One region of the Streptomyces sp. NPDC047002 genome, then DNA from elsewhere that is predicted to be linked to it. Evidence: riboswitches for the same ligand, from Rfam matches in the RefSeq annotation. Region 1 holds a riboswitch; each other region holds the start of a gene.
What was found. A riboswitch is a leader RNA that binds a small molecule or an ion and turns the genes downstream of it on or off. The one in region 1 is predicted to bind cyclic di-AMP.
Positions count from the first base shown of each region.

Region 1 (6,088 bases):
CCACCCCGATGGCCCCGAGCACCCGCACGTCCCGCACACCGGGCAGCAGGGCCGCCCCGGCGAGACCCTCGCCGAGGCCCGCCTCGATGCGCTTGACCTCGCCCGCCCAGTCCTGGCCGAGCAGCAGGTCGAGGGAGGCGCAGGCGAGGGCGGAGGCGAGCGGGTTGCCCATGAACGTCGGGCCGTGCGCCAGCACGGGCACGTCGCCGCGCGAGATGCCCGCGGCCACCCGCTCCGTGCACAGCGTCGCCGCCATCGTGACGTATCCACCGGTCAGGGCCTTGCCCACGCACATCACATCGGGCGCGACGGACGCCTGGTCGGCGGCGAACAAGGTGCCCGTACGCCCGAACCCGGTGGCGATCTCGTCGAACACCAGCAGCACACCGTGCTCGTCGCACGCCTCGCGCAGCACCCGCAGATAGGCGGGGGAGTGGAAGCGCATGCCGCCCGCGCCCTGCACCACGGGCTCCACCACCACGGCGGCCGTCTCGTGCGCGTGCCGCGCGACGGTCTCCCGCAGCGCGTCCGCGTACGCCTCCTCGTACGCCGCGGGCGGCGCCTCGGCGAAGACCTGCCGCGGCAGCGCCCCGGACCACAGCTCGTGCATGCCGCCCTCGGGGTCGCACACCGACATGGGGTGCCAGGTGTCGCCGTGGTAGCCGCCGCGCCAGGTCAGCAGCCGGTGCTTCTCGGGGCGGCCGAGCGAACGCCAGTACTGCAGGCACATCTTGAGGGCCACCTCGACCGAAACCGAGCCCGAGTCGGCGAGGAAGACATGGCGCAGCGGCTCCGGGGTGATCTCCACGAGCCGGGCGGCGAGCCGCACGGCGGGCTCGTGTGTGAGCCCGCCGAACATCACATGGCTCATCCGGCCGAGCTGGTCGCGGGCCGCCTCGTTGAGCACCGGGTGGTTGTAGCCGTGGATGGCCGACCACCACGACGACATGCCGTCGACCAGCTCGCCGTGGCCCTCGGCGGGCTCGGCGAGCCGCAGCCGCACTCCGGAGGCAGAGGTGACGACGAGCGGGTCAGCGCGGCCCGGCATCGGGCCGTAGGGGTGCCACACATGGGCCCGGTCCAGTGCCAGGAGTTCGGGTACGGCGAGGCCGCCGGGGGCGAGCGGCTCAGGCATTCGGCGCCAGGTCCGTCCCCGCGCCCCTGCGCCGCACCGCCACCAGGTCCGTGCGCGCGCCCTCCGCCGCGGCACCCTGCTCCGGCGCCTCCGGCGCCTCCGGCCCGCAGGGGGAGCCCGCGGCCCCGCAGCCGTCCGCCGCGTGCGCGCCGTCCGGTGAGCGGTCCGCCGCCGCGCCCTCTGCCGCAGCGCCGTCTCCCGCGCCCGCGCAGGCGCGGCCCTCGCCGCAGCCGTGGCCCGCCGCCTCCGCGCGGTGCGCGGGCAGCGTCGTCTCGTCCGCGCCCTCGACCGTGAAGCCGGCGTCCGCGATCATCTCCAGGTCCTTCTTGCCCTCCTGGCCCTCACTGGTGAGGTAGTCGCCGAGGAAGATCGAGTTGACCAGGTGCAGCGCCAGGGGCTGGAGGGAGCGCAGGTGCACCTCGCGGCCGCCCGCGAGCCTGACCTCCACGTCCGGGCAGACGAACCGCGCCATCGCGAGGATCCGCAGGCAGCGCTGCGGCGTCAGGTTCCACTCCTCGGCGAGCGGTGTGCCCTCGAAGGGGATGAGGAAGTTCACCGGCACCGAGTCCGGGTCCAGCGCGCGCAGCGAGAACACCACGTCGACCAGGTCGGCGTCGCTCTCGCCCATGCCGGCGATCAGCCCCGAGCACGCGGAGAGCCCGGCCGCCTGCGCGCGGTGCACCGTCTCCACCCGGTCCGCGTAGGTGTGGGTGGTCGTGATGTCCCCGTAGGTGGATTCCGAGGTGTTGAGGTTGTGGTTGTACGCGTCGGCGCCCGCCGACTTGAGGCGCTCGCCCTGCCCGGCGGAGAGCAGGCCGAGGCAGGCGCACACCTCGACGCCCTCGTTCTCCTCCTTGATCGCCTCGATGGTCTTCGAGACGCGGTCGATGTCGCGGTCCGTCGGACCGCGTCCGCTCGCCACCAGGCACACCCGCTTCGCGCCGCCCGCGACCCCGGCCGCCGCGGCACGCGACGCCTCGTCGGGCTTCAGCCAGGTGTACTTGAGGATGTCCGCGGTCGACCCGAGCCGCTGCGAGCAGTACGAGCAGTCCTCAGGGCACAGGCCGGACTTGAGGTTGACGAGGTAGTTGAGCTTCACCCGCCGCCCGAACCACTGGCGGCGCACCTTTCCGGCCGCTGCCACCACGTCGAGCAGCTCGTCGTCGGAGGTCGCGAGCACCGCGAGGGCTTCCTCGCGCGTCGGCTGCTCGCGCCGCAGCCCCTTCTCCACCAGTGTCTTCAGCAGATCCATGAACCGATCCTCGCGGACGGCCGTCACGCGGTGCCAGGGTGGAAGCCACCAAAACGACCACTGCGAAGTGTGGACATGACCACACCTCGGGACGGTTTGCCTCCGGTTAGTGTCTGTGCACTGCCTACAAAAGGACCCGACGCCATGGCCCACGACCCCTTCGCCTGGACCGAGGAAGCCGCGCGCGAGCGGGAGGGCTCGGGACTCGTACGGGCCCTGCGGCCGCGCCCCGAGCACAGCGACGTGCTCGACCTGGCGAGCAACGACTACCTGGGCCTCGCCCGCCGCCCCTCGGTCACCGAGGCGGCCGCCGACGCCGCGCTGCGCTGGGGCGCGGGCGCCACCGGCTCGCGCCTGGTGACGGGCAGCACCGCGCTCCACGCCGAGCTGGAGCGCGAACTCGCCGCGCACTGCGGCTTCGAGGCCGCCCTCGTGTTCTCCTCCGGGTACGCGGCCAACCTCGCGGCCCTCACCGCGCTGACCGCGCGCGGCTCCCTGCTCCTCTCCGACGCGGGCAACCACGCCTCGATCGTGGACGGCTGCCGCCTCTCTCGCGCGCAGACCTCCGTCGTGCCGCACGCCGATCCCGAAGCGGTCGGCAAGGCCCTCGACGCGTACGGCGGCGGACGGGCCCTCCTCGTCACCGACGCGGTCTTCTCCGTGGATGGTGACGCGGCCCCGCTGCGCATGCTCGCCGACGTCTGCCGTACGCGCGGCGCCGCGCTCCTGGTGGACGAGGCGCACGGACTCGGCGTCCTCGGGCCCGGCGGGCGCGGGGCGCTGCACGCCGCGGGGCTCGCGGACGCCGGGGGGCGGCTCCCCGGCGGCGTCGTCGCCACGGTGACCCTCTCCAAGTCCCTCGGCAGCCAGGGTGGCGCGGTCCTCGGCCCGGCGGCCGTGATCGAGCACCTGGTCAACACCGCGCGGACGTTCATCTTCGACACCGGGCTCGCGCCCGCGGCCGCAGGCGCGGCGCTCGCGGCGCTGCGCTGCCTGCGGGCGGAGCCGCACCTCGCCGAGCGCGCGCGGGAGGTGGCCCGTACCCTGCACACCGCGCTGACCGCGGCGGGACTCCAGGCGGTCCGCCCGGAAGCGGCGGTGGTGTCCGTGCGGGCGCCCTCGCCGCACGCGGCCGCCGCATGGGCGGCCGGCTGCCGCCGCGCCGGCCTCGCCGTGGGATGCTTCCGGCCGCCGTCCGTACCCGACGGGATCTCCCGGATCCGGCTGACCGCACGCGCCGACCTCACGGACGGCGAACTCGGCCGGGCCGTCCGTACGATCGTCGAAACCGCGCCCGAACACTGAGCGTTCGCCGCCCGGGGCGGGGCCCGGCCGGTGTCGCGGGCCCACAACCGGCCGAGTATCGAACAGTTCACTGCTTCGGGCGACAGATGCGGCATATCCCGGCGAATGGGCGGGCCCGGCGGCAGCATGGACCGCACGCCGACGCGGGGCGGACCGCTCCGTCCGCGCCGCGCGTGCGACCCCGTGCCCGCACTCGCACCCGGGCCCCGCCCGGTGGAAAAGGGACAGCCCCGCCATGGCAGACCACCAGGAAGCATCCGTCACACTGCCGAGCGAGCCCGCCTCGGTCCCGGTGGCCCGCAGATATGTCGCAGAACTCCTCACGGAGTGGGGCCTCCCGGTGGAGGCGGAGACTGCTGAAACGGTCCGCCTGGTCGTCTCCGAACTTGTCACCAACGCGGTGCTGCACACCTTCGGTACCTCGCCCACCTTCACCGTGGACGTGGCGCTCGACCGCCACGAGCGCCTCAGGATCGGCGTCACCGACAGCCATCCGCGCTGGCCGAGGCGGCTGCCGGCGGCCGTGCAGCAGGACAACGGGCGCGGCATGGTGATCGTCCGCTGGCTGGCCGCCGAGTGCGGCGGGCGGCTCTCGGTCACCCCGACGCCCGAGGGCGGCAAGACGGTCTGGATCACGCTGCCCTGGGTGGCGGCGGCCTGAGGCCTGCCGAGCGTGCCGCCGCCACCGCGCGGGCGGCGGGTCAGGCCACGCGCCCGTACCAGACGTCCTTCGTCCAGATGTGTTCGAGCCGCACCGTGGAACCCGTCTTGGGCGCGTGCCAGATGCGGTCGTCGCCCGCGTAGATGCCCACGTGGTAGGCGTTCGAGCCGCTGTGGAAGAAGACCAGGTCGCCCTTGCGCCTGGCCGAGGCCGCGATGTGCTCGGTGCCGTTGTACTGCTGCTGCGTGGTGCGGGGCAGCGACGTGCCGGCCTTCTTGTACGCGTAGGCGGCGAGCCCCGAGCAGTCGAAGCTGTCGGGCCCCGCCGCGCCCCAGTGGTACGGCGCGCCCGCCTTGGACGCGGCGACGCTCACCGCCCGGACGGCGACGGCGGAGGAGGCGGCGTGCGCGTCGGGCTGGGCGCCGGGGGCCACCAGGGCGCCGCCGACGGCCACCAGCGTGAGGGCCGACACGGTGCCGGCCCGGGAGAACAGAGACGGGACATGAACCTGCGCAGTCATGCGCAACCCTTCGTCAGCCGCCTGTGAAGGATGGCCTGTCGGGTTCGGGCGCGAAGGTGCCCGGCCGCCGAAGCGGCTTCACCCCGAGGAGCGGTCGCGTCGCCGCGCCGTTCCGTAACGCTCGGGTCCTCCACTCCTGCCGATCCACTCGTGTCCGCACGAAGTCCGGTACGGCGGCAGGACTCGGCGTCCGCCCGGACCGCCTCGCCAGGTGACGAGGGCTTGCGACCTGTCGCAGGGATCGTGACAAGCCGCCCGCGGATTTCCGAGCCGAAACGGCGATATGTGAAACTCATCACAGTTGATCTGTTTGTGCGTATTCGCCAGGTCGGTGGGAGGCTCCGCGGACCGGATCCCGGGCGCGGGCCAGCGGTGGTGGGGGCCGCTCAGCGTGTACGCATCGTCGCGGTACGCAACCGGGGCGTGCGCCGCACCGCCGGGGACGACTGGTCCGAACGGGGCCGGGCCCGACCCGCCGATTGCGCCGTCCGGGGAGCCCGCAGGGGAGCAGTGCCCGGGTGCGGCGGCCGGGGTGACTCCGGGCTTACGCCGAGGTGTCGCGCGGCAGCGCCACCCGCCCGGCGCGCCGCTCGCCGTCGAGCACCCGCAGCGCCCTGGCGAGCGTGCCCGCGTGCAGCTCGGACTCGCCGCGCGTGTGCATGCGCGCCAGGGCGTCCCGCAGTTCCACGGTGCGCGCGGGCAGCGCCTGCGCGGCACGCAGCGCGGCATACGTGTCCCCTCCGCGCGCCGGGTTGAGGCGGCCGACCAGGTCCACGACGGCCAGATAGCCGTCCACCACGTCGCACTCGGCCCGGGTCAGCGCGGGCAGCGGCGGCAGCTCGGGCGGCAGCACCGGCCGCTCACCGCCCCGCGGGGGCGCCCGCGCCCGCCGAGGGTCCGGCGGCGCGGCGGTCGACGACATGGTCCACGAGCCCGAACTCCAGGGCCCCTGCTGCGTCGAGGAAGGTGTCGCGGTCCAGGCTCGCCTCGATGTCGGCCGCTTCCCTGCCGGTGTGGTGCGCCAGCGTCCGCGTCAGGAACGCGCGCTGCCTGACCAGTTCCTCCGCGTGGATCAGCAGGTCGGACGGCTGCCCGCGCACCGGCTCAGGGAGGGAGGGCTGCTGGAGCGCGATCCGCGCGCCGGGCAGCGCCATCCGCTTGCCCGGCGCGCCGGCCGCCAGCAGCACGGCGGCGACCGAGGCGACCTGGCCGAGG
Region 1 is NZ_JBEYWC010000008.1:8,238-14,325, forward strand. Features, by position in the region: gene AB0910_RS10390 (adenosylmethionine--8-amino-7-oxononanoate transaminase) at 1-1,135, opposite strand, end outside; gene bioB (biotin synthase BioB) at 1,128-2,387, opposite strand; gene AB0910_RS10400 (8-amino-7-oxononanoate synthase) at 2,532-3,692, shown strand; gene AB0910_RS10405 (ATP-binding protein) at 3,928-4,353, shown strand; gene AB0910_RS10410 (C40 family peptidase) at 4,394-4,873, opposite strand; cyclic di-AMP (ydaO/yuaA leader) riboswitch at 4,877-5,059, opposite strand; gene AB0910_RS10415 (hypothetical protein) at 5,418-5,726, opposite strand; gene AB0910_RS10420 (ATP-dependent Clp protease proteolytic subunit) at 5,734-6,088, opposite strand, start outside.

Region 2 (6,088 bases), on a different contig from region 1:
TGAAGACGTTGGCGCCGAGGCAGAGCGGGGAGACGGAGAGGTCGGAGGGGCCCAGAATGCGTCGATCAGTCATGCGTCCCATTGAACAACCCGCGCCCGTCCCCGGACATACCGCATGCGTCCGGGCCGCGCCCGCCGGGCCGCCAGGGCCACCCGCCCGTCAGGGCTTGAGTCCGTGGTCCTCGAGCCAGGGCCGCGGGTCGATCGCCGTGCCGCCCGTCGTGCGGACCTCCAGATGCAGGTGGGGGCCCGTGACGTTGCCGGTGGCGCCCACCCGTCCGATGACGTCGCCCGTGCTGACCTTCTGACCGACCGACACCAGCATCGAGGACTGGTGGCAGTACCAGAGCTCCTCGCCGTCGTCGAGCTTCACGACCGTGCGGTAGCCGTAGGCGCCCGCCCAGCCCGCCGAGGTGACCGTGCCGCCGTGCACGGCCTTGACGGGCGTGCCGGTGGGCGCGGCGAAGTCGAGGCCCGTGTGGTAGCCGGAGGACCACATCGGGCCCGGGTCCCCGAACTGCCCGGTGATCGTGTACGAGGTGACGGGGAGCGTGTAGCTCTTGGCCAGCTTCGCGAGCCTGGCGGCCTCGGCCTTCTTGGCCGCCTCGGTCGCCGCCTTCTTCTTGGCCTCGTCGGCCTTCTTCGCCGCGGCCGCCTGCTGCTTCGCGGCCTCGGCGCGCGCCGTGGCGACGGCCTCGGCCTCGGCGGCCGCCTGCCGGGCGTCGTCCGCGGCCTGCCGCTGCGCCGAAGCCTGCTGGAGAATACGGGCGCGCAGCGCCTCGCCCGCGTCGGTGGCGCCGTGCGCGTAGTCGGCGGTGGTCACGCCCGCGCTCGTCAGCGGCGCGCTCGCGAGGACGGCCGCCGGCGCGGGCGCCTCCTCGCCCACCAGGGAGTCGACGACCGGCAGCGAGGCTACGCGCTGCGGCAGGTGGTCGGTGATCGCGTCCGGCACGGATATCGCGACCGGCGCCCTGCCCTGCGCTGCCGCGATGCCGCCCGCGCCGACCGCGGCGATGACGCCCACGCCGAGCACGGTCGAGCTGCGGGCGAGCGCGTTGCGCTGCTTGATCACCCGGTGCTTGCCCCGCAGCGGCGAGATGGCCGTGGCCGAGCCCTCGGGCTGCCCCCAGGCCGCGCCGCCTTCTGCGGCCTCCTCGGGTCTCTCGAAGGAACCGACGCCCGCGGCGGCGGTGTCGCCCGTCGCGGGAAAGGAGCCCGTGTCCCCGTAGGCGGGAAAGGCCGCGGTGTCCTCCACGGCAGGGAACGCGCCCGTGTCGCCGGCCTCCCCGTACGCCGCGAACGCGCCCGCGTCCCCGCCCCGCACGCGGAAGGAACCGGCGTCGCCGAAGGCGGAGAAGGAGCCCGTGCCCCCGTGAGCGGCACCGGACCCCGCGTCCCCCACCGCGGCGAACGACCCCGTGTCCCCGTACTCGGCGAACGACCCCGTGCTCCCGTATGCAGGGAAGGAACCGGTGTCGCTCATCGCGGGAAACGCCCCGGTGTCCCCGTACGCGGGGAACGACCCCGTGTCGCCGTAGCCACCGCCGTACCCGCCCCGCGGGTCGAAAGCGGCGGTGCGGGTGACGTGTGCGGCCGGGGCGCCGGGGGAAGGCTGAGGGGTGGACACGCCGTGCGGGACGTACGGGGTGTGGGGTATGCCCGAGGCCGACAGGGCTTCCGGGGCAGGCTTGTTGGACGCCACGGGGGCGCGCTCCTTTCCTTCCTTCTCGCCTACCGGGTTAGCTGACGGGTTCGGAGCAGGAAGGTCTCCTACGGGCAGGGCGGACCGCCGAAGAGGCGGTGCGTCAGGCCCGATTCACCCCAAGGGTTGGTTCCCCGGTTCCCTCGCGGAATTCGGCGCGCGAGCACGGAGCCGCCGTGGGCGACGGCTGGGACGACCGCGCTGCGTTATCGAACGTTAATAGAGATCCGGCCGTTATTCCAAGCCGATCGAGATGATCGTCAACGACTCCGCAGCGGATCAACCAGGACAGATGGCCCCGCAATCGGGCGAGTTGACCCCGCTTCAGCGGGCACCCTCACACCCGGCCGCCCGAGCGGGCAACAGCCGCCGCCCCCGGCGCCCGCCCCCAGCAGTGCGGAGTGCTCGCACCTGGACACGCAGCGTTACAAGCCCCCGCGGTCACGGCGGCGGCACGACGCTCATGATCCGCCGCCGGTCCGGCTGGCCCGCCGTGGGCCGGTTCACAGCGAGCAGCGCCATGTCGTCCGTGCTGCCGCCCCCGGTGTGCACGCGCACATCGCCCACGACCGCGTCGAGCAGCTCCTCGGGGCCGGGGAAGATCCGGCCGCGCAGCCGCTGCGCCGGGTCGTAGAAGACCCCGTCGCGATCCCGCGCCTCCGACAGGCCGTCCGTGTAGAACAGCAGCGTCGAACCCGGCGGGTACGGGCTGGTGTCGGCGCGGTCGGGCCAGGAGGCCAGCTCCGCCATGCCGAGCGGCAGCGCGAACTGTCCCGGTACGAGCGTCGTCACGACGCCCGCGGCCTCCAGCAGCATCGGCTCGGGGTGGCCGCGGTTCAGCAGCCGCACGACGCCCTCGCCGCGCGGGATCTCCGCGAGCACCGCCGTCGTGAACGACTCCGCCGTCTCCGCCTCGGCGCGCCGGATGCCCTCCCTGGTCAGCGCGCGGTCAAGGCGGTGCGCGACGCCTTCGAGGGTGCGCTCCTGCTCCGCCGCCTCCCGGAAGGCGCCGACGAGCACGGCGACCGTCTCGACCGCGCCCATGCCCTTGCCGCGCACGTCCCCGACGATCAGCCGGACCCCGTGCGGGGTGTCCTGCACCGCGAAGAGGTCGCCGCCGATGAACGCGTCCTCCTGCGCCGCCTCGTACCGCGCGGCGATGTGCAGCCCGCCGATCTGCTCCGAGGGCTGCGGCAGCACCGCGCGCTGCGCCGCCTCTGCGATGATGCGCGCGGACGCCAGCCGCTCGCCGCTGCGGCGCACGATGCGGTTGATGCCGAGCGCGAGCGCCGAGACGACCACCACGGTGAGCAGGTCGCCCACCGCCTCGACCCGGCCGATCGTGCCGTCGTCGATGCGCAGCAGCACCTCGGTGCCGATCGCGATCAGCGCGATCACCAGAGTCCCGACGGGACCGAAGAACGGGGCCGCCACCATGGGCGCCGCGGCGAAGAACGGGGACGCGGTGAAGCGCGTCGGCGTCACCGCGTCGAAGACCACGCCGACGAGGATCACGACGAGCGGCAGCCAGAAGCGGAATCTGCTGGGCCGGGGCGTGGGCGCCACCTCGCCCCGCGCGGGCTCGCCATCGCGCCGGGCGACCCAGTCGCGCGCGATCCGGACGCCGCGTGGCGCCCTGCCGCCCCGCCTGCGCCGTTCACCCCGCCCCGTCTTCGCCACCAGTGGTCTCTTTCTGCCGGTCTCCTCGCCAAGGCTGCGGACGGTACCGCGCTGTCTCCAGGCTCGCCGCCATCGCACGCGACGGCGAATCGCCGTCGACCGACTGGCGTACCGCCCGGGGAGCGCCGGAGCGCGCCGCGGGGCCGTACGGGCCGGGGCCCCAACGCACCGAAGGCCCGGATTCCGGGGAATCCGGGCCTTCGGCCACAAGTAGCGGGGACAGGATTTGAACCTGCGACCTCTGGGTTATGAGCCCAGCGAGCTACCGAGCTGCTCCACCCCGCGTCGGTGAACACCACCCTACGCCATCCGGAGCACGCCCGGCGCCACGTTCGCCCCGGGCGGACGCCCGCGGGGGCTGCCGCTAGGCGGCGGGGACCACGTCGGCCTTGACCGCGGCGGCCCACTCGACCAGCAGCTCCTGATAACGCTCCTGCTCAGCGGGGGTGAGAACACGGCCGGCCCCGGCCCACAGAGCGCGGATGCGGTCGTTGACGTCGGCGGCAGACCGCGGGGAACCGGGATCGGCGACGGCACCGGACGGTGATGCGAACATGTGCCCAAGACTACGGGCCGCCACTGACAGTCGGCGGAGCGTGGAGGCGCGACCCGCGCACGTGTGAGGCAGCACACGCCGCCCGCGGGGCGCGGCAGGGGCGCAGGTCAGCGCGTGCCGTAGTCGTGGCCGAGCCCGCCCTGCCACTCCACCCACGAGGGGTCGTCGAGCAGGTCCTCCGCGTCCGGCAGCCCGGCCCGGCGCAGGAACTCGACCAGGTCGCCGTCCGAGTGGGCGAGACCCATGATCTGCCCGCGGACCGTGACCCGCCGGCCGCCCGTCCCGGACGCCCGGTGTACGACGATCGGTGCGTCACTCATGCCCCAAGCCTGCGACGAACCGGCCTCGCGCGCAGCCCCCTGGGCGTTTTGCCCACCGTGATTCTCAGGACTTCCACGCCGCCACTCCCGCCGCACGCTCCCCCGCAGGCACGCGAAAACCCCCGCGGCCGGTCCTGCGGGCCGGGCGCGGGGGCGTGACGTAGGCCGTGTGGGACTTGAACCCACAACCAACGGATTAAAAGTCCGCTGCTCTGACCAATTGAGCTAACGGCCCGCACCGCGAAGCATAGTCGGCCCCCGCCACGCGACATGCCCGAGACCGTGGGGCGTTGGCCCCGCACCGGGGCCGGGGGCCCTGCGCCGAGGACCTGGGGCGCCTCAGAACTGCTTGTACAGGTCCGTGAGGATCTGCCGGGTTTTCTTCGCGGACTCGGCGTGCGCGACCATGCGGTCCATGGCCTCCTTGTACTCGGCGACCTCGGCCGCCTCGTCCAGGTAAAGGGCGCCGGTCAGGTACTCGACGTACACGATGTCCGGCACCTCGGGCACGTCGAAGCGGAACAGGACGAACGAGGTGTACGTGCCGGGGTGGTGGCCGGCCGAGAGCTCGGCCAGCTGGAGCGTGACGTTCGGCAGCTCCGACAGTTCGAGCAGGCGGCCGATCTGCTCGCGCATCAGCGCGGCAGAGCCGACGGGGCGCAGCAGCACGGTCTCGTCGATCACCGCCCAGTACGTCGGCGGGTTCTCCCTGGTCAGCAGCGCCTGCCGCTGCTTGCGCAGCGCGACGTGGCGCTCGATGCGCTCGGGGTCGAACTGGCCCACCGCGCCGGTGCGCAGGATCTCGCGGGTGTACTCCTCCGTCTGGAGGACGCCGGGCACGAAGTGCGGCTCGTACGTGCGGATCGTCTTCGCGGCCTCCTCCAGGCTGACATATCCGCTGAACCAGCCGGGCAGCACGTCGTGGAACCGCTGCCACCAGCCGGGCTTGTTGGCCTCCTCGGTGATCTCAAGGAAGGAGGTCACGCCCGCCGGGTCGACCCCGTAGGCGGGCAGCAGCACCTGCAGGTAGGGGATCTTGAGGGCGACCTCGGCCGACTCCATGCGGCGGATCGTCGCCACTGTCACATGCAGGAGCTTGGCCGCCTGGTCGCGGGTCATCCCGGCCCGTTCGCGCAGACCGCGCAGCTGTCTGCTCAGGACGAGCTGTCCTATGGTCGGGGCCGAGCGCGGTTCACTCATGACCCGTGCCCCCCAGTGCTCGCATGGGCGCAGTCTGCCACAGGACCAGAACGTGAGTACGGGAGCCCTCGTCCCGTTTTCGCTCTCTTTCCACCCCCGTCTCTTACCACCCCGGAACACCGGGTGCAGCGGCAGCCGCGCCCCGCGGGCCGGTGCGGGGCGCGGCCGCCGCCGTCAGAGCGCGGGCTGTACGGACCGCCCGCGGCCGCGCGCCCCCTTGAGGAAGGTCAGCGCGTACACCAGGGTCGCCGCCGCCATGATCCCGAAGCTCGGGGGGAGCGTCGGCACGGCGTAGCTCAGCGCGAGCCCTGCCCACATCTCGCCGAGGCCGAGTCCCGCGGACAGGGCGAGGCCGCGCATCGGACGGTCGGTCAGGCGCATCGCGGCGCCCGCAGGGGCCGCGAGCAGGCCGAGCAGCAGCAGCGCGCCGACCGCCTGGGTCGCCTCGGCAGCGCACGCGCCGACCAGCACGAGGAAGCCGAAGCCCAGCATCCGCACGGGCACGCCGCGCGCCGCGGCGACGGCCTCGTCGAGCGAGGCGAACAGCAGCGGGCGCGCGATGGCGAGCAGCGCGACGCAGATGCCCGCGGCGATCAGGGCCGCGGTACGGGCCTGGCCCGCGGACAGGCC
Region 2 is NZ_JBEYWC010000041.1:56,761-62,848, reverse strand. Features, by position in the region: gene AB0910_RS28360 (aldo/keto reductase) at 1-73, opposite strand, end outside; gene AB0910_RS28355 (M23 family metallopeptidase) at 161-1,255, opposite strand; cyclic di-AMP (ydaO/yuaA leader) riboswitch at 1,714-1,870, opposite strand; gene AB0910_RS28350 (PP2C family protein-serine/threonine phosphatase) at 2,144-3,268, opposite strand; tRNA gene AB0910_RS28345 (tRNA-Met) at 3,594-3,667, opposite strand; gene AB0910_RS28340 (hypothetical protein) at 3,747-3,938, opposite strand; gene AB0910_RS28335 (hypothetical protein) at 4,046-4,258, opposite strand; tRNA gene AB0910_RS28330 (tRNA-Lys) at 4,420-4,493, opposite strand; gene AB0910_RS28325 (helix-turn-helix transcriptional regulator) at 4,598-5,458, opposite strand; gene AB0910_RS28320 (metal ABC transporter permease) at 5,633-6,088, opposite strand, start outside.
Region 2: it holds a riboswitch for cyclic di-AMP, as region 1 does, so the genes downstream of both, AB0910_RS28355 (M23 family metallopeptidase) here and AB0910_RS10410 (C40 family peptidase) in region 1, are expected to answer to the same signal.

Region 3 (6,088 bases), on a different contig from region 1:
GACCCCGGCGACGCGCCCGCCGCGTCCGACGACGCGCCCGACCCCTCCGCCACGCCCTCGGACGGTGCGAGCCCCGACGCGCCGGCGCACGGCGGCACCCCGTCGGACGCCACCCCGTCCGGTGGCAAGCACCGCGCCACGCCCCCCGCGACGCCAAGCGACGACAGCGGCTTCCCGTCGGGCGTCAGCCGCGACAACGACGGCGGGGTGCTCGCGCCCACCGGCGGCGCGGGCTCCGTGGGCAACGCCGACAGGCCCGGTGTCGTACGGGACGTCATCCGCATCCCGTTCGCGCCGCAGTACACCGGCGGCGACGCCCAGTCTCTCTGGCAGCTCCCGGCCCAGGGCCCGGCCCGGGCCACCGGGGGCCAGGCGGACGCCGCGAGCCCCGCGGCCACCGCGGCCGGCGGCGCGGCGGCGGCCGGCGGCAGGCACCGCGGCACGCAGCCCGCCGCGCACGCGTCGGGCACCTCGGCGCAGAAGCCCCCATCCGGGCGGCACGCCGCATCGGGTGACCCCGCGTCAGCGGACTCCGCCGCCGCGCACGGCCCCGGAGCCCGCCGCTACACGGTCCACGCGGGCGACAGCCTGTCGGGGATCGCGGCGAGCCAGGGCGTGAAGGGCGGCTGGCGCGCCGTCTATGAGGCGAACAAGGCGGCGCTCGGGTCCGACCCGAACCACATCGTCCCTGGCCAGACCCTGGAGCTCGGGGCCGGCTGATATCGAAGGGCAGATCGCGGCACAGCGCACGGGAGGCCATGAAGTGGCCCCCGTGCGCTGTCAGTTCGGCACCGTATGTCCAACTCTGTGAAAGTGAGACAAGCATCTCTTCGGGGTGTTTGGTCGAAATGGGCCGCCAGATTCGCCTGTTTCGGGGTTCACCTGGGGAAATGGGTCCATGCGGGTGAAGGATTTGGGCTTTACCGCCCTTATGTCCGTCTTTGAAGATCTGACAGTCGTATGTTTACGGTCTTCACCGCTCGCACCGCGGGCCCTGTCGACCGAAACGCCGAATCCTGCCGTCGGTCGACGGGAACAGTCGTCGCGTCACGCGCCGAAGGCAGGAGCGGGGGACCCAAGGTTCCGCCGCCGGACCGGGAAGGCCGTCCGTGGATGGACGGCCCAGCGGCCCGGCTTGGGGTTAAGCCGCGAGCGGCGCGCACAGCCTGTGCGCACCGCACGGACCACGCACCACGTGGTCCATCGCGACCGGGCAACTCACTGCGCCCGAACCCGACAGCTGACCTCGCAGGCGTCGGTGAGGAGATGCTCCATGCTGCGTTCCAGCAAGGCCCACAAGCACCGCCGCCCGTCCAAGGCCGTCCGTTACGCCACGCTCGCCGGTGTCACCGGCGCCGCAGTCGCGGTGCCGCTGCTCTCCGCCACGTCGGCGTCCGCCGCCTCGGTCTCCGAGTGGGACCAGGTCGCCCAGTGCGAGTCCGGCGGCAACTGGTCGATCAACACCGGCAACGGCTTCTACGGCGGCCTCCAGTTCACGAACTCCACCTGGGCCGCGTACGGCGGCACCGCCTACGCCTCGCAGGCCAACCAGGCCAGCAAGTCGCAGCAGATCGCGGTCGCCGAGAAGGTGCTCGCGAGCCAGGGCAAGGGCGCCTGGCCGTCCTGCGGCGTCAACCTGTCGGGCCCCGGCGGCTCCGGAGCGGCGCAGGCCGAGACGAGCCACTCCAGCTCGACCCAGCAGGCCCCGGCGCAGCAGAAGGCGCAGCAGCGCCCCGTGCAGCAGCACAGCGCCTCGCAGCCCGCGAGCCGCGGCACCGCCCGCCCCACCGTGATCAAGAAGGGTGACGGCGAGTACAAGGTCGCGTCCGGCGACACCCTCTCGAAGATCGCCTCGGCGCACCACGTCAAGGGCGGCTGGAAGAAGCTGTTCGACCTGAACAAGGACATCGTGAAGGACGCGAACGTGATCTTCCCGGGCCAGCAGCTGCACCTGCACTGACGGCCCGCGCGCCCCGCACGCGGACCCCGCGCGGGCCGCTCGGCCGGGCCCGCGGCAGCGGGCCCCGGCCGGCCTCCCGGCGGCCCTGCGGCAGGATCGGCGCACGCGGAGCGGCACGCACCATGGCGCACCTGCCGACACCGGCAGGCCCGAGCGGCCCGGCCCCACGGGGACGGGCCGCTCGGCCGTGCGGGGCCGGGCCCCGGGGCCACCCCCACGGCCTCGGGGCCCGGCCGCGGCCACTCGTCCGGCCGTGCCGCGCGCCGCCGCCCGGCGTGGGGACTGCCCGGAGCACCCGGCGGCGCCCGCGCCGGTTAGGCTCTTGGCGCAAGGACTACAGACGCAGACCCTGCGCTCCCCACGTCACTTCCCAGAAGGAGATGCTCGTGCCGTCGATCGACGTCGTCGTAGCCCGGGAAATCCTCGACTCCCGAGGCAACCCCACCGTCGAGGTCGAGGTCGGCCTCGACGACGGCAGCACCGGCCGTGCGGCCGTCCCCTCCGGCGCCTCCACCGGCGCCTTCGAGGCCCTTGAGCTGCGGGACGGTGACCAGAACCGCTACCAGGGCAAGGGCGTGGAGAAGGCCGTGCTCGCGGTGATCGAGCAGATCGGCCCCGAGCTGGTCGGCTACGACGCCACCGAGCAGCGCCTCATCGACCAGGCGATGTTCGACCTGGACGCCACCCCCGACAAGTCGTCGCTCGGCGCCAACGCCATCCTCGGCGTGTCGCTCGCCGTGGCGCACGCCGCCTCCGAGGCGTCCGACCTGCCGCTGTTCCGCTACCTCGGCGGTCCCAACGCGCACCTCCTGCCGGTGCCGATGATGAACATCCTGAACGGCGGCGCGCACGCCGACTCGAACGTCGACATCCAGGAGTTCATGATCGCGCCGATCGGCGCCGAGTCCTTCTCCGAGGCCCTGCGCTGGGGCGCGGAGGTCTACCACACCCTGAAGAAGGTCCTGAAGAACAAGGGCCTGTCCACGGGCCTCGGTGACGAGGGCGGCTTCGCGCCGAGCCTGGAGTCGAACCGCGCCGCGCTCGACCTCATCCTGGAGGCCGTCACCGAGGCCGGCTACGTGCCGGGCCGCGACATCGCGCTCGCGCTCGACGTCGCCGCCTCCGAGTTCTACAAGGACGGCAGCTACGAGTTCGAGGGCAAGACCCGCTCCGCCGAGGAGATGACGGCGTACTACGCGGAGCTCGTCGACGCGTACCCGCTGGTCTCCATCGAGGACCCGCTGCACGAGGAGGACTGGGCCGGCTGGAAGACCATCACCGACCAGCTCGGCGCCAAGGTGCAGATCGTCGGCGACGACCTGTTCGTCACCAACCCCGAGCGCCTCGCGCGCGGCATCGAGGAGGGCGCGGCCAACGCCCTGCTGGTCAAGGTCAACCAGATCGGCTCGCTCACGGAGACGCTCGACGCCGTCGAGCTGGCCCAGCGCAACGGCTTCAAGTGCATGATGTCCCACCGCTCGGGTGAGACCGAGGACGTCACCATCGCCGACCTCGCCGTCGCGGTGAACTGCGGCCAGATCAAGACCGGCGCCCCGGCCCGCTCGGACCGCGTCGCCAAGTACAACCAGCTGCTGCGCATCGAGGAGATCCTCGACGACGCCGCCGTGTACGCCGGCCGCAGCGCCTTCCCGCGTTTCCGCGGCACGGAGAGCTGAGACCCGCCCGTGTCACACCGTCCCCGGCCGCGGTCCCGTACCGTGTCCGGGGACGCGCACGTGCGCAGGGCGTGTACCGGGCGTACGACGGGTGACAGGGGAGTGTGGCCATGGCACGGACCGGAGACCGGGACGGAGCGCGTGACGGCGCAGGCGGCCGCCGCCCCCGTGACCGCGCACCGGGCCGCGCACCGGCCGGTGCGGCGGGCGTCCCGCGCGGCCGCGGACCGGCGGCGGGCGGCCGTGCGCCGTCCGCGCAGCCCCGCCCCGCGCCCGGCCGCACCACCCCGCAGGCGGGCGGCGGACGCCCGCAGCGCGGCGGCCGCGGCGAGGAGCGCTTCTCCACGGCCACCCGGCTCCGGGTGCTCGGCGAGCAGACCGCGGCGCGCGTCTACCGCTCGCAGAGCCGCAGGCAGGCGCACCGCTCCCGGCTGACAGGGCGCGCCGCCTTCCTCGCCCTCGTGCTGTGCACCCTCGTCGTCGCGCTCGCCTACCCGATGCGGCAGTACGTGTCGCAGCAGGGCGACATCGCGGACCAGCAGCGCACCGCGCGCGACGCCAAGGCGCAGGTCGAGAAGTTGCGGGACGAGAAGGCGCGGCTCCAGGACGACGCGTACATCGAGCGGCTCGCGCGCGAGCGGCTGCACTTCGTCATGCCGGGGGAGAAGGGGTACACGATGAACGCCCCCACCGCGGTCAAGCAGGAGCAGCAGGCGGTCGGGCCCGCCAACAGGCCCTGGTACGCGAACATGCTGGACGACGTCGACCACGCGGACGCGGCGGGCGCACCCCGGCCCCGCACCGGCGCGGCGAGCGGCGGCGCGGGACACTGAGGCCGCACCGGCCCGCGCCGCGCGGTCCCCACCACGAGCAGCAAGGCAGCACACAGCAGTCATGGACACCCCTCCTCCGCAGACCGAACGCACCGAGCCGCCCACCGCGGACGACACCGCCGCCTTCGAGGCGCAGCTCGGACGCCCGCCGCGCGGTCTGCGCGCGATCGCGCACCGCTGCCCCTGCGGGCTGCCCGACGTGGTCGAGACCGCGCCGCGGCTGCCCGACGGGACGCCGTTCCCGACCACGTACTACCTGACGTGCCCGCGCGCCGCGTCCGCCATCGGCACCCTCGAAGCGGGCGGCGTCATGAAGGAGATGACCGAACGCCTCGGCACCGACCCGGAGTTGGCGGCCGCCTACCGGGCCGCGCACGAGGACTACCTGGCGCGGCGCGACGCGATCGAGGTGCTTGCGGGCTTCCCCAGCGCGGGCGGCATGCCCGACCGGGTCAAGTGCCTGCACGTGCTGGTGGCGCACTCGCTCGCCGCGGGCCCCGGCGTCAACCCGCTGGGCGACGAGGCGATCGCGCTGCTGCCCGAGTGGTGGCTCAAGGGGCCGTGCGCGGCGGTGCCCGGCGCACCGGCCGGGTGCGGGCGCGAAGCGACGACGGAGACGGAGAAGGGCGCATGACCAAGGTCGCGGCGATCGACTGCGGGACCAACTCGATCAGGCTGCTGGTGGCGGACGTCGACCAGGCGACCGGTTCGCTGACCGACCTGGACCGGCGGATGACCATCGTCAGGCTCGGGCAGGGCGTGGACCGCACGGGCCGGCTCGCGCCCGAGGCGCTGGAGCGCACCTTCGCGGCGTGCCGCGCGTACGCGGAGGTCATCGCGGCGCACGGGGTCGCGCGCACCCGCTTCGTCGCCACCTCGGCCTCGCGCGACGCCTCCAACAGGGACGACTTCGTCCGCGGCGTGGTGGACATCCTGGGCGTGGAGCCGGAGGTGATCACCGGGGACGAGGAGGCGGCGCTCTCCTTCACCGGCGCCACCCGGGAGCTGGCAGCGGCCGAGACGGCGCTCGTCGTCGACATCGGCGGCGGCTCCACGGAGTTCGTGCTCGGCGACACGCGGGTGCGTGCGGCGCGCTCCGTCGACATCGGCTGCGTCCGCCTCACCGAGCGCCACCTGCTGCGCGACGGCGAGCTGACCGACCCGCCCACGCCCGAGCAGGTCGCCGCGGTGCGCGCCGACATCGAGCGCGCCCTCGACCTGGTGGCCGAGACCGTCCCGCTGCGCGAGGCGGCCACCCTGGTCGGCCTCGCGGGCTCGGTCACCACGGTCGGCGCGATCGCGCTCGGCCTGACGGAGTACGACTCGGCGCTGATCCACCGCTCCCGCGTGCCCTACGGGCGGGTCGAGCAGATCACCGCGGACCTGCTCACGGCGACCCACGCGCAGCGCGCCGCCGACCCCGTCATCCACCCGGGCCGCGTCGACGTGATCGGCGTGGGCGCCCTCATCCTCCAGACGATCATGGAGCGCACGGCCGCCCCCGAGGTCACCGTCAGCGAACACGACATCCTCGACGGCATCGCCTGGAGCGTCGCTGGTTGAGGGGGGAATGAGGGGGCTGGGGTCGGGGTGGCGACCGGGGCGCGGCAAAGGTTCGT
Region 3 is NZ_JBEYWC010000047.1:35,446-41,533, forward strand. Features, by position in the region: gene AB0910_RS29695 (transglycosylase family protein) at 1-720, shown strand, start outside; cyclic di-AMP (ydaO/yuaA leader) riboswitch at 1,043-1,270, shown strand; gene AB0910_RS29700 (transglycosylase family protein) at 1,274-1,960, shown strand; gene eno (phosphopyruvate hydratase) at 2,341-3,636, shown strand; gene AB0910_RS29710 (septum formation initiator family protein) at 3,999-4,469, shown strand; gene AB0910_RS29715 (DUF501 domain-containing protein) at 4,531-5,103, shown strand; gene AB0910_RS29720 (Ppx/GppA phosphatase family protein) at 5,100-6,032, shown strand.
Region 3: it holds a riboswitch for cyclic di-AMP, as region 1 does, so the genes downstream of both, AB0910_RS29700 (transglycosylase family protein) here and AB0910_RS10410 (C40 family peptidase) in region 1, are expected to answer to the same signal.